Regions from separate parts of the Streptomyces sp. JL2001 genome, predicted to be linked through region 2. Evidence: riboswitches for the same ligand, from Rfam matches in the RefSeq annotation. Region 2 holds a riboswitch; each other region holds the start of a gene.
What was found. Region 2 has a riboswitch for cobalamin ahead of metE (5-methyltetrahydropteroyltriglutamate--homocysteine S-methyltransferase). Riboswitches for the same ligand answer to the same signal wherever they lie in the genome.
Positions count from the first base shown of each region.

Region 1: it holds a riboswitch for cobalamin, as region 2 does, so the genes downstream of both, cobN (cobaltochelatase subunit CobN) here and metE (5-methyltetrahydropteroyltriglutamate--homocysteine S-methyltransferase) in region 2, are expected to answer to the same signal.
Region 3: it holds a riboswitch for cobalamin, as region 2 does, so the genes downstream of both, ACE1OA_RS31415 (energy-coupling factor ABC transporter permease) here and metE (5-methyltetrahydropteroyltriglutamate--homocysteine S-methyltransferase) in region 2, are expected to answer to the same signal.

Region 1 covers NZ_CP169421.1:4,071,061-4,074,479, reverse strand. The annotation lists gene cobN (cobaltochelatase subunit CobN) at 1-1,718, opposite strand, end outside; cobalamin riboswitch at 1,756-1,892, opposite strand; gene ACE1OA_RS18120 (cobalamin biosynthesis protein CobG) at 1,936-3,378, shown strand; gene ACE1OA_RS18115 (precorrin-8X methylmutase) at 3,393-3,419, shown strand, end outside.
Region 2 covers NZ_CP169421.1:1,943,513-1,946,931, forward strand. The annotation lists gene aspA (aspartate ammonia-lyase) at 1-907, shown strand, start outside; cobalamin riboswitch at 992-1,191, shown strand; gene metE (5-methyltetrahydropteroyltriglutamate--homocysteine S-methyltransferase) at 1,393-3,419, shown strand, end outside.
Region 3 covers NZ_CP169421.1:7,037,769-7,041,187, forward strand. The annotation lists gene ACE1OA_RS31400 (energy-coupling factor ABC transporter ATP-binding protein) at 1-255, opposite strand, end outside; gene cbiQ (cobalt ECF transporter T component CbiQ) at 252-1,001, opposite strand; gene ACE1OA_RS31410 (energy-coupling factor ABC transporter substrate-binding protein) at 1,008-1,436, opposite strand; gene ACE1OA_RS31415 (energy-coupling factor ABC transporter permease) at 1,433-2,134, opposite strand; cobalamin riboswitch at 2,164-2,369, opposite strand; gene ACE1OA_RS31420 (PTS-dependent dihydroxyacetone kinase phosphotransferase subunit DhaM) at 2,447-2,851, opposite strand; gene dhaL (dihydroxyacetone kinase subunit DhaL) at 2,848-3,419, opposite strand, start outside.

The sequences.
Region 1 (3,419 bases), 2.1 Mb from region 2:
CGCCGCTTGGCCTGCGTGCCCTCGCCCGGGTCGTTGACCAGGAAGGGGTAGACGAGCGGCAGGTCGCCGAGGGCCGCGTCCGGGCCGCAGGCCGCGGACAGGCCCGCGTTCTTGCCCGGCAGCCATTCCAGGTTGCCGTGCTTGCCCAGGTGGACCATGGCGTCGGCCCCGAAACCGCCGTCCTCGGCGCGGGCCGCGATCCAGCGGTAGGCGGCCAGGTAGTGGTGTGAGGGGGGCAGATCGGGGTCGTGGTAGATCGCGATCGGGTTCTCGCCGAAGCCGCGCGGCGGCTGGATGACGACCAGCAGGTTCCCGCGGCGCAGCGCGGCGAGCACGATGTCGCCGTCGGGGTTGCGGGAGCGGTCGAGGAACATCTCGCCGGGCGCCGGGCCCCAGTGCTCCTCGACGGAGGCGCGGAGTTCGGCGGGCAGCGTCGCGTACCAGCGCTTGTAGTCGGCGGCCGGGATGCGGACGGGGTTGCGGGCGAGCTGCTCCTCGGTGAGCCAGTCCTGGTCGTGGCCGCCGGCCTCGATCAGGGCGTAGATCAGCTCGTCGCCGTCGCCGGAGACCAGGCCGGGGACGTCCTCGACGGGGCCGAAGTCGTAGCCCTCCGCACGGAGCCGGCGCAGCAGCGCCACGGCGGAGGCGGGGGTGTCCAGACCGACCGCGTTGCCGATGCGGGAGTGCTTGGTCGGGTAGGCGGAGAGGACGAGCGCCAGCTTCTTCTCGGCGTTCGGGATGTGCCGCAGGCGGGCGTGGCGGACGGCGATCCCGGCGACGCGGGCGGCGCGCTCGGCGTCGGCGACGTAGGACGGCAGCCCGTCCTCGTCGATCTCCTTGAAGGAGAAGGGGACGGTGATGAGCCGGCCGTCGAACTCGGGGACGGCGACCTGGCTCGCCGCGTCGAGCGGCGACAGGCCCTCGTCGTTCTCCTCCCACGCGGCGCGCGAGCCGGTGAGGCACAGCGCCTGGAGGATCGGCACGTCGAGAGCGGCGAGCGCGCCCGCGTCCCAGGCCTCCTCGTCGCCGCCGGCCTGGGCCTCGGCGGGCCTGGTGCCGCCGGCCGCGAGGACGGTGGTGACGATCGCGTCGGCGTCACGGAGACGGTCGAGCAGCTCGGGCTCGGGGGCGCGCAGGGAGGCCACGAACAACGGGCGGGCCTGGGCGCCGGCGTCCTCCAGCGCCTCGCACAACGCGGCGACGAAGCCGGTGTTGCCGCTCATGTGGTGGGCGCGGTAGTAGAGCACGGCGACGGTCGGGCCGTCGGTGGTGCGGGGGGTGCGCTCCAGCGGGCCCCAGGTCGGCGCGGCGGCCGGGGCCTCGAAGCCGTGCCCGGTGAGCAGCACGGTGTCGGAGAGGAAGCGGGCCAGCTGCTCCAGGTTGTCCGGACCGCCGTGCGCGAGGTAGGCGTGCGCCTCGGTGGCGACGCCGATGGGGACCGTGGAGGCCTCCATGAGCTGGGCGTCGGGGGCCTGTTCGCCGGAGAGCACGACCACCGGCCGCGGCTGGTCGTCGGCGAGCAGCGCGTCGAGGCCCTCCTCCCAGGCCCGCAGGCCGCCGAGGAGGCGGACCAGGACGAGGTCGGCGCCGTCCAGGAGACCGGGCAGGTCGGCAGCGGGAAGCCGGGCGGGGTTGGCGAAGCGGTACTCGACCGGTCCCCCGGCCGCGCGGGCGCTGAGCAGGTCGGTGTCGGAGTGCGACAGCAACAGAATTCGCATGCGAGCGCAGGCCTTCCTCGGGGTTTCCGCGCCCCGGGTGGTCGTGTGGACGGCGGGAGTTCCTGACTCACCGGCCCCGTCTCGGGGGCCGGCTCACAGTGGCGGGACCGCGCCGGATTCTCACCGGGCTTCCTCCCCGGGGTCCTGGGACCCCATGCCGTCTGCATAGTAGATCCTGGCCGCCCCGCGCAGGGATGGCGCCCGGAACGACGTGGGTATGCTCGCCGCCATGCCGCCCACCCCACCCACAACGCCCAACCGGGGCGAACCGTTCATACGGGACCGTGGCGACGCCTGCCCGGGGGCCCTGCGCCTGCACCCCGCCGATGACGGCCGCCTGGCCCGACTCCGCCTGCCCGCAGGCATTCTGACGGCATATCAGGCGCAAGTCCTGGCCGAAGCGGCCCGGACGCTGGGCGACGGGCGGATCAGTGTCACGTCGCGCGGGAACGTCGAGCTGCGGGGCCTCGGCGAAGGCTGCGGGACGGAGCTGGCGGAGCTGCTTTCGGACGCCGGCCTGCTGCCCTCCGCGGCGCACGAACGCATCCGGAACATCGTCGCCTCGCCCCTGGCCGGAGCGGACGGAATCGGCTGCGGAGACGTGCAGTTGTGGGCGCGCGAGCTCGACGGGCTGCTGTGCGGGGAGACGTGGACGACGGCGCTTTCCGGCCGATTCCTCTTCGCTCTCGACGACGGCCGCGGAGACGTGGCCGGCCTGGGCGCGGATGTGACCTTGTTCTCAGCGGGGCCCGCCACGGGATCCCCGGCGGACGACGGGACGGCTCCCCCGGCGGACGACGTCCTCGTGCGGGTGGGACGCCGGACCTTCCGCATCGCGCGGGCCGACGCGGCCCGTGCGGCGCTCGCCGCGGCGGACGCCTTCCTCGTCGCCGCGCGGGCGGCGGGCACGGGTGCCTGGCGCGTGAAGGAACTCCCCGAGGGGGTCGAGCCCGACCTCGCGGACGCCCTGCGCCGCGCGGGCGTCCCGGCGCGGCCCGCGGACGCCGTCCGGACACCGGGACGGGCCGCCGCCGCACCTCCGCACACCCCCACCGGACCTCTGGCCACGCAGACCGGACCCGTCGGCACCGGCCGCCCCGCCTTCGCCGGCCCGCTGCCCGGAGTCTTCGGGCATCCGGTCTCCGGCGACCACGCCGTCTCCGTCGCCCTGCACCTGGGACGTCTGACCGCCGCGCAGTTGAGGGCACTCGCTCCCGAACCGGCCCCCGCCGGAGGCGCCGTCGGCGAGTTGCGGCTCACTCCCTGGCGCGGAGCCGTGGTGACCGGGTTCGCCGACCGGGCCGCCGCCGAGGCCCGACTCGCCTCGCTCGCCGAGGCCGGTCTGCTCACGCGGGCGGACTCGCCCTGGCTCGGCGTCGGCGCGTGCACCGGCCGTCCCGGGTGCGCGAAGTCCCTCGCCGACGTCCGCGCGGACGCGACCCCGGGCCGGGGCGGCGGCGGACTCCCCGTCCAGTTCTCCGGGTGCGAGCGGCGCTGCGGGCACCCGCACGGCACGACCGGCGGCGCCCTCCCGCGCACCTGGGTGGACGTCGTCGCCACCGCCGACGGCCACTACCTGGTGGACGGGCGCCCCACCCCTCGTACAGACCTCCCCGACGCCGTCGCTGCGGCACGCGGCCCGTCCACACCCACGAGATGAGCGAGAGCAACAGGATGTTCGACTACGAGAAGGACGGGGCG
Region 2 (3,419 bases):
GCTCCAGGACGCGTTCGCGGCCAAGGCGTTCGAGTTCCGCGACGTCCTGAAGATGGGGCGCACCCAGCTCCAGGACGCCGTCCCCATGACGCTGGGCCAGGAGTTCTCCACGTACGCCGTGATGCTGGACGAGGACCGCAACCGGCTGGCCGAGGCCGTCGAGCTGATCCACGAGATCAACCTCGGCGCCACCGCCATCGGGACGGGGCTCAACGCCCCGGCCGGCTACGCCGAGACGGCCCGGCGGCACCTGTCCGAGATCACCGGCCTGCCGCTGGTGACCTCGCCCAACCTGATCGAGGCCACCCAGGACTGCGGGGCGTTCGTCCAGCTCTCCGGTGTCCTCAAGCGCCTGGCGGTGAAGCTCTCGAAGACCTGCAACGACCTGCGGCTGCTCTCCTCCGGGCCGCGCGCCGGCCTGAACGAGATCAACCTGCCCGCCGTGCAGGCCGGTTCGAGCATCATGCCGGGCAAGGTCAACCCGGTGATCCCCGAGGTCGTCAACCAGGTCGCCTTCGAGGTGATCGGCAACGACATCACGATCACCATGGCCGCGGAAGGCGGCCAGCTCCAGCTGAACGCCTTCGAACCGGTCATCCAGCACGCCCTGTCGAAGAGCATCACCTCGCTGCGCGCCGCCTGCCTCACCCTCGCGGAGCGCTGTGTCTCGGGCATCACCGCCAACACCGAACAGCTGCAGGCGACCGTGCGGAACTCCATCGGTCTGGCCACCGCCCTCAACCCGCACATCGGCTACACCGCGGCCACCGCCATCGCCCAGGAGGCGCTGCGGACCGGGCGGGGAGTCGCCGAACTCACGCTGGAGAAGGGGCTGCTGCCCGCCGAACGCATCGCCGAGCTGCTCAGCCCGGAGCGGCTGACCGGCGCGACGCCGCACCGCGTGTAAGAAGGCATGTCGCCGGCGGCGATTCCCGGCCAACTCGCCTCCGGGGCGGCGGACCCGCCCGCGGGCCGACTAGGGTGGCGGCCGCAATGGGTTCGCGCCCGTCCGCCGGACGGGACGCGTCGTAAGAGGGAACCCGGTGGGAATCCGGGACTGCCCCGCAGCGGTGAGTGGGAACGACCGCCGTCATACGCACTGGACCTGTACGGGTCCGGGAAGCGACGGCCACTAGGTGTCCGCCTCGGAGAGAGGTGGGTGTGCCCGCGAGTCCGAAGACCTGCCCGCTGCCCGCGCGCGACCGTTCGCGCGCGGACATCCCGGTGACCTCGAGGGCGGGTCGGCGTACAGAGCGGGCGAGCCGCCCCGAACCGACGTGCATGCATCCGGCATGACACGGCGGGCGGCCACGGTCCGCTCGTCCACGCACCCCTTCGCGCCCTCGTCCCGTCGCCGGGACGCATGGAGACACGCTCGCGAAGGAGAGTTCCGTGACGACAAGGGCGACACGAAGGGCCGCGGCGACGGCCACCCTGTACGGGTACCCCCGCCAGGGCCGGGGCCGCGAACTGAAGAAGGCCGTCGAGGGCTACTGGCAGGGCCGGGTCGACGCCGAGTCCCTTCACCGGACCGGCCGGGACCTGCGGCGAGCCACCTGGATGCAGCTCGCCGACACCGGCATCACCGAGGTGCCGACCGGCGACTTCTCGTACTACGACCACGTGCTCGACACCAGCGTCATGGTCGGCGCCGTGCCCGAGCGCCACCGGGCCGCCGTCGCGGCCGACCCGCTCGACGGCTACTTCGCGATGGCGCGCGGCACGCAGGACGTGGCGCCGTTGGAGATGACGAAGTGGTTCGACACCAACTACCACTATCTGGTCCCGGAACTCGGACCCGACACCGTCTTCACCGCCGACTCCGCACGGCAGGTCGCGGAGCTGCGCGAGGCGCGGGCGCTCGGCCTCACCGCCCGGCCCGTCCTGCTCGGCCCCGTCACCTACCTCCTGCTGGCCAAGCCGGCTCCCGGCGTCCCCGACGACTTCCGGCCGCTCACGCTGCTCGACCGGCTGCTGCCGGTGTACGCGCAGGTCATGGCCGACCTGCGGGCTTCGGGCGCCGAGTGGGTGCAGCTCGACGAGCCCGCCCTCGTCCAGGACCGCACCCCGGCCGAACTGAACGCGGTCGCCCGCGCCTACCGCGAGCTCGGCGGGCTCACCGACCGGCCCCGGCTGCTCGTCGCCTCCTACTTCGACCGGCTCGGCGCCGCGCTGCCCGTCCTGGCGAAGTCCCCCGTCGACGGCCTGGCCCTGGACTTCACCGGCCCCGCCGCCGCCAACCTCGACGACCTCGCCGCGGTCGGCGGGCTGCCGGGCAGGCGACTGGTCGCCGGAGTCGTCGACGGGCGCAACATCTGGATCAACGACTACGAGAAGTCCCTCGCCCTCCTCGGCACCCTGCTGGGGCTCGCCGGGCGGGTCGACGTCGCCGCGTCCTGCTCGCTGCTCCACGTGCCGCTCGACGCCACGGCCGAACGGGGCATCGACCCCCAGGTGGCGCGCTGGCTCGCGTTCGCCCGGCAGAAGGCCGGCGAGATCTTCACCCTCGCCCGCGGTCTGTCCCGGGGCACCGGGGCGATCGCGGCCGAACTCGCCGCCAACCGCGCCGCCCTCGCCTCCCGTTCGACGTCCGCGCTGACCCGCGATCCGGCGGTCCGGGCCAGGGCGGCAGCGGTCAGGGACGCCGACCTCAGGCGCCCCCAGCCGTACGCGCTGCGCGCGGCCGCCCAGCGGACCGGGCTCGGTCTGCCGCCGCTGCCCACGACCTCGATCGGCTCCTTCCCGCAGACCTCCGAACTGCGCGCGGCCCGCGCCGACCTGCGGGCGGGCCGGCTCGACGCGGCCGGATACGAGGCGCGGATCGAGGCCGAGATCCGCGAGGTCGTCGCCTTCCAGGAGCGGACGGGCCTGGACGTGCTCGTCCACGGCGAACCCGAACGCAACGACATGGTGCAGTACTTCGCGGAGCAGCTGACCGGGTACCTCGCCACCCGGCACGGCTGGGTCCAGTCGTACGGCACCCGGTACGTCCGGCCGCCGATCCTGGCCGGGGACGTCTCGCGCCAGGACCCGATGACGGTCCGCTGGACCGCGTACGCGCAGTCCCTGACGCGGCGCCCGGTCAAGGGGATGCTCACCGGGCCGGTCACCATGCTGGCCTGGTCCTTCGTCCGCGACGACCTGCCGCTCGCCGACACCGCCCGGCAGGTCGCCCTGGCGCTGCGCGACGAGGTGGCCGACCTGGAGGCGGCCGGCACCGCCGTCATCCAGGTCGACGAGCCGGCCCTGCGCGAGACGCTTCCGCTGCGGGCGGAGCGGCACGCCGCCTATCTCGACTGGGCGACGGAGGCGTTCCGTCTCACCACGAGCGGCGTCCGGCCGGAGACCCAGGTCCACACCCACATGTGCTACGCCGAATTCGGGGACATCCTGGCGGCGATCGACGATCTCGACGCCGA
Region 3 (3,419 bases), 5.1 Mb from region 2:
CGTCGTCCGCAGCCGGGTCAGACCCTTGCGGTCGTGCGACACCTTCTCGCCGTCCAGCCGGAGCGTGCCGCGGCCGAGCCGGAGCCCGCCGCTGAGCAGTCGCATCAGGGTCGTCTTGCCACTGCCGTTGCGGCCGAGCAGAGCCGTCGCCCGCCCCTCGGGCACGGCGAAGTCGATCCCGTCCAGGACGGCGGGACCGTCCTCGTAGGCGAATCCCGCCTTGACCAGCTCCACGACCGCGGACCGAGAACTCAACGCAGGGACCTTTCGAGTACGAGAGTGAGCGCGACGAGCCCGGCGAGCAGGCCGGCCGACGCGGTGAGGAACCGGCGCGAGACCGCGGCCTCGGGCACCAGGACCCGCAGCGTGCCGTCGTACCCGCGCCCCGCGAGTCCGGTCTGCAGCCGCTGGGCGCGGTCGAAGGCACGGACGAACGCGGTCGCGCCGAGCCCGGCCAGGGAACGCCAGGTCGCCGCCCGTGTGGTGAGCCCGAGCCGGGCCGCCTGCGCCTGCCGGATCCTGGCCATGGCGTCCAGGAGCAGGAAGCCGATCCGGTACATCACCAGGGCGACGTCCACGACCGGGGCCGGCACGCCCGCGCGGACGAGCCGGGGCAGTACGTCCGAGACCGGCGTGGTGAAGGCGAACAGCAGGACCCCCAGTGAGGCGGCCGACGTCCGCAGCAGCAACTCGCCCGCGTGCACAGGTCCGTCCGGAGCGAGGGCGACGAGCCCGTGGGCCCCGCCGACCTCGAACAGCAGCGGGACCGCACCCGTCACGCAGAAGCCCAGGGGGATCCGGAACGCCCGCCACAGCTGACGTCGCGGCACGCCGGCGGGTCCGAGCAGCACGGTCAGCGTGGCCGCGGCGACCAGCACGGCGCCGGGCCACGGCGGCAGGCACACCGCGCACAGGGTGAGACCGAAGCCGAGAACGGCCTTCTCGGCAGGATGACGGCGACGCCAGCGACTGCTGTGCGCCGCCGCGTCGATCGGCAGCATCCGTGACTACTCGTCGCCGGGCGGCGCGGCCGCGGGCTTCACGGACATCGCCGCCGTCGCCGCCGACTTCGCGGACGATGCCGACGGAGTGACGGCGGGCGTCGTCGTGCCGTCCGGTGTCGCCCGGGCCGCCGCGCGGGCCTCGCCCTGCCTGCGCCCCTTGCGCAGGCCGAAGTAGTACGCGAGGACACCGGCGCCGAGCGCGGCCTGGAGCGCGAACAGCGCCGACTCGATCTCGCCGGACGGCGGCTCGTAGAGCGGGCTGAACCACGGCTCGTAGTCCGGACTGAGCTCGGTGATGGCGGTCTCCGCCTCGGCGTCGGCGCCGGTGAACGGCTCCTCCTTGTGGTCGCCCAGCCCCAGCAGCAGGGGCAGTACCGCCAGCGCGGCCACCACGAGCAGCAGCAGTGAGTTGATCTTCGCGTTCCTGCTCATCGGCCGACCGCCTCCGTGGTCCCGCTCTTCCGGCCCGCGGGAAGCAGCACGCCGAGCCGGGTCAGTTCCCCCTTGCTCGACTGCGCGAGCAGACGCATCACGAGCACCGTCAGCAGACCCTCGCTGACCGCGAGCGGGATCTGCGTGACGGCGAAGATGCCGCCGAACTTCGCCAGCGCCCCGACGAAGCCGCTGCCCGGGTCGGGGAACGCCAGCGCCAGCTGCACGCTGGTGACGCAGTAGGTGGAGAGGTCGGCGACGAAGGCGCCGAAGAAGACGCTCACCATCAGCGGGACGTCGAACCGCCGCAGCAGCCGGTACGTCCCGTACCCGGCCCACGGGCCGACGATCGCCATCGAGAAGGCGTTGGCGCCCAGGGTGGTCAGCCCGCCGTGCGCCAGGAGCAGTGCCTGGAACAGCAGGGTGATGGTGCCCAGTACCGCCATCACGGGCGGCCGGAAGAGGATCGCGCCCAGCCCCGTACCGGTCGGGTGCGAGCAACTGCCCGTCACCGAGGGAATCTTGAGGGCGGACAGGACGAACGTGAAGGCACCGGAGGCGCCGATCAGCAGCGTCGACTCGGGATTGGCCTTCACCTCACGGGTCAGCGCACGGACACCGTGGACGACGAAGGGGGCGGCTGCGACGCCCCAGGCGGCCGCGTGCACAGGGGGCAGGTACCCCTCGGCTATATGCATGGTTGGGAGACCCTCTCCAGCACCTCGTGGATGGACAACGCACCTTGGCCGGTCTCCTGGCTGACGGTCATGACGCCCGGACTCCGCCTTCCCACACCGCCCGCGGTCGCCCGCGGTGGTGCAGTGGCTTCCCTGGGGACCTCCCAGGGCGTGGAGCCGGACCTCCCGATCACAGTGGCGAGGGCCGCACCGGTACTGCACCGGTTTCCCGTACACCAAGGCCCTGCGACATTAGTGCGTTGACCAGGTACATCACAACACGGTGGTGTGCCGGCACGGCCCGTGACGGGCGGCCGGGCCGCCCGCCGGGCCTCATGCCTTCCGGTAGGTGTACGCCTCCGAGGCCGCCGCCTCCACGGCGTCCAGGTCCCCGCCGGCGCTCGCCGTCACCAGGGCGGCGACGGCTCCCTCGACGAACGGCGCGTCGATCAGCCGGGCCCCCGCGGGCAGTTCGCCGTCCTCGGCGAGGAGCGCCTTGACGGTGAGGACGGCGCTGCCCAGATCGACGAGCAGGGCCACACCCGCGCCGCGGTCCGCGGCCTCGGCCGCCTCGGCGATCAGCTCCGCGCTGGTGCCGAGACCGCCGTCCGGAGTGCCGCCCGCGGGCAGGATCGGCGCGCACGGGCCGCCTCCGGCCAGACCCCGGGCGAGTGCGGCGACGGCCGCCGCCACCGGGCCGCTGTGGGAGACGAGGACGATGCCGACCTGCCCGGTCATCCCGCCGCCTCGGCGAGCGCGGCCATCAGCAGCGCGGACGAGGTGGCTCCGGGGTCCTGGTGCCCGACGGAACGCTCGCCGAGATAGCTGGCCCTGCCCTTGCGGGCCCGGAGGGGCACGGTCGCGAGGGCGCCCCGCTCGGCCGCCTCCCGCGCGGCACCGAAGGACCGGCCCAGTGCCTCGGCCGCCGGCAGGAGGGCGTCGAGCATGGTCTTGTCGCCGGCCTGCGCCCCTCCGAGTCGCGACACCGCCGAGACCCCGGCATCCAGCGCCTCGGCCAACCGGGCCCGGCTCACGGCCGGTTCGTCGCCCAGTTCCTTGCCGGTCCGGCGCAGCAGCGTCCCGTACAGAGGCCCGGACGCGCCCCCCACCGTGGAGATGAGCCGGCGTCCCGCGGTCACGAGGACGGCCCCCGGCGTCGGGGGCGGCTCCTTCTCCAGTACGGCCGTGACGGCGGCGAAGCCCCGCTTCAGGTTGGCGCCGTGGTCGGCGTCGCCGATGGCGGAGTCCAGCTCGGTCAGACGGTCCGCCTCCCGGTCGACGGCGGCCGCGGCGATCGTCAGCCAAC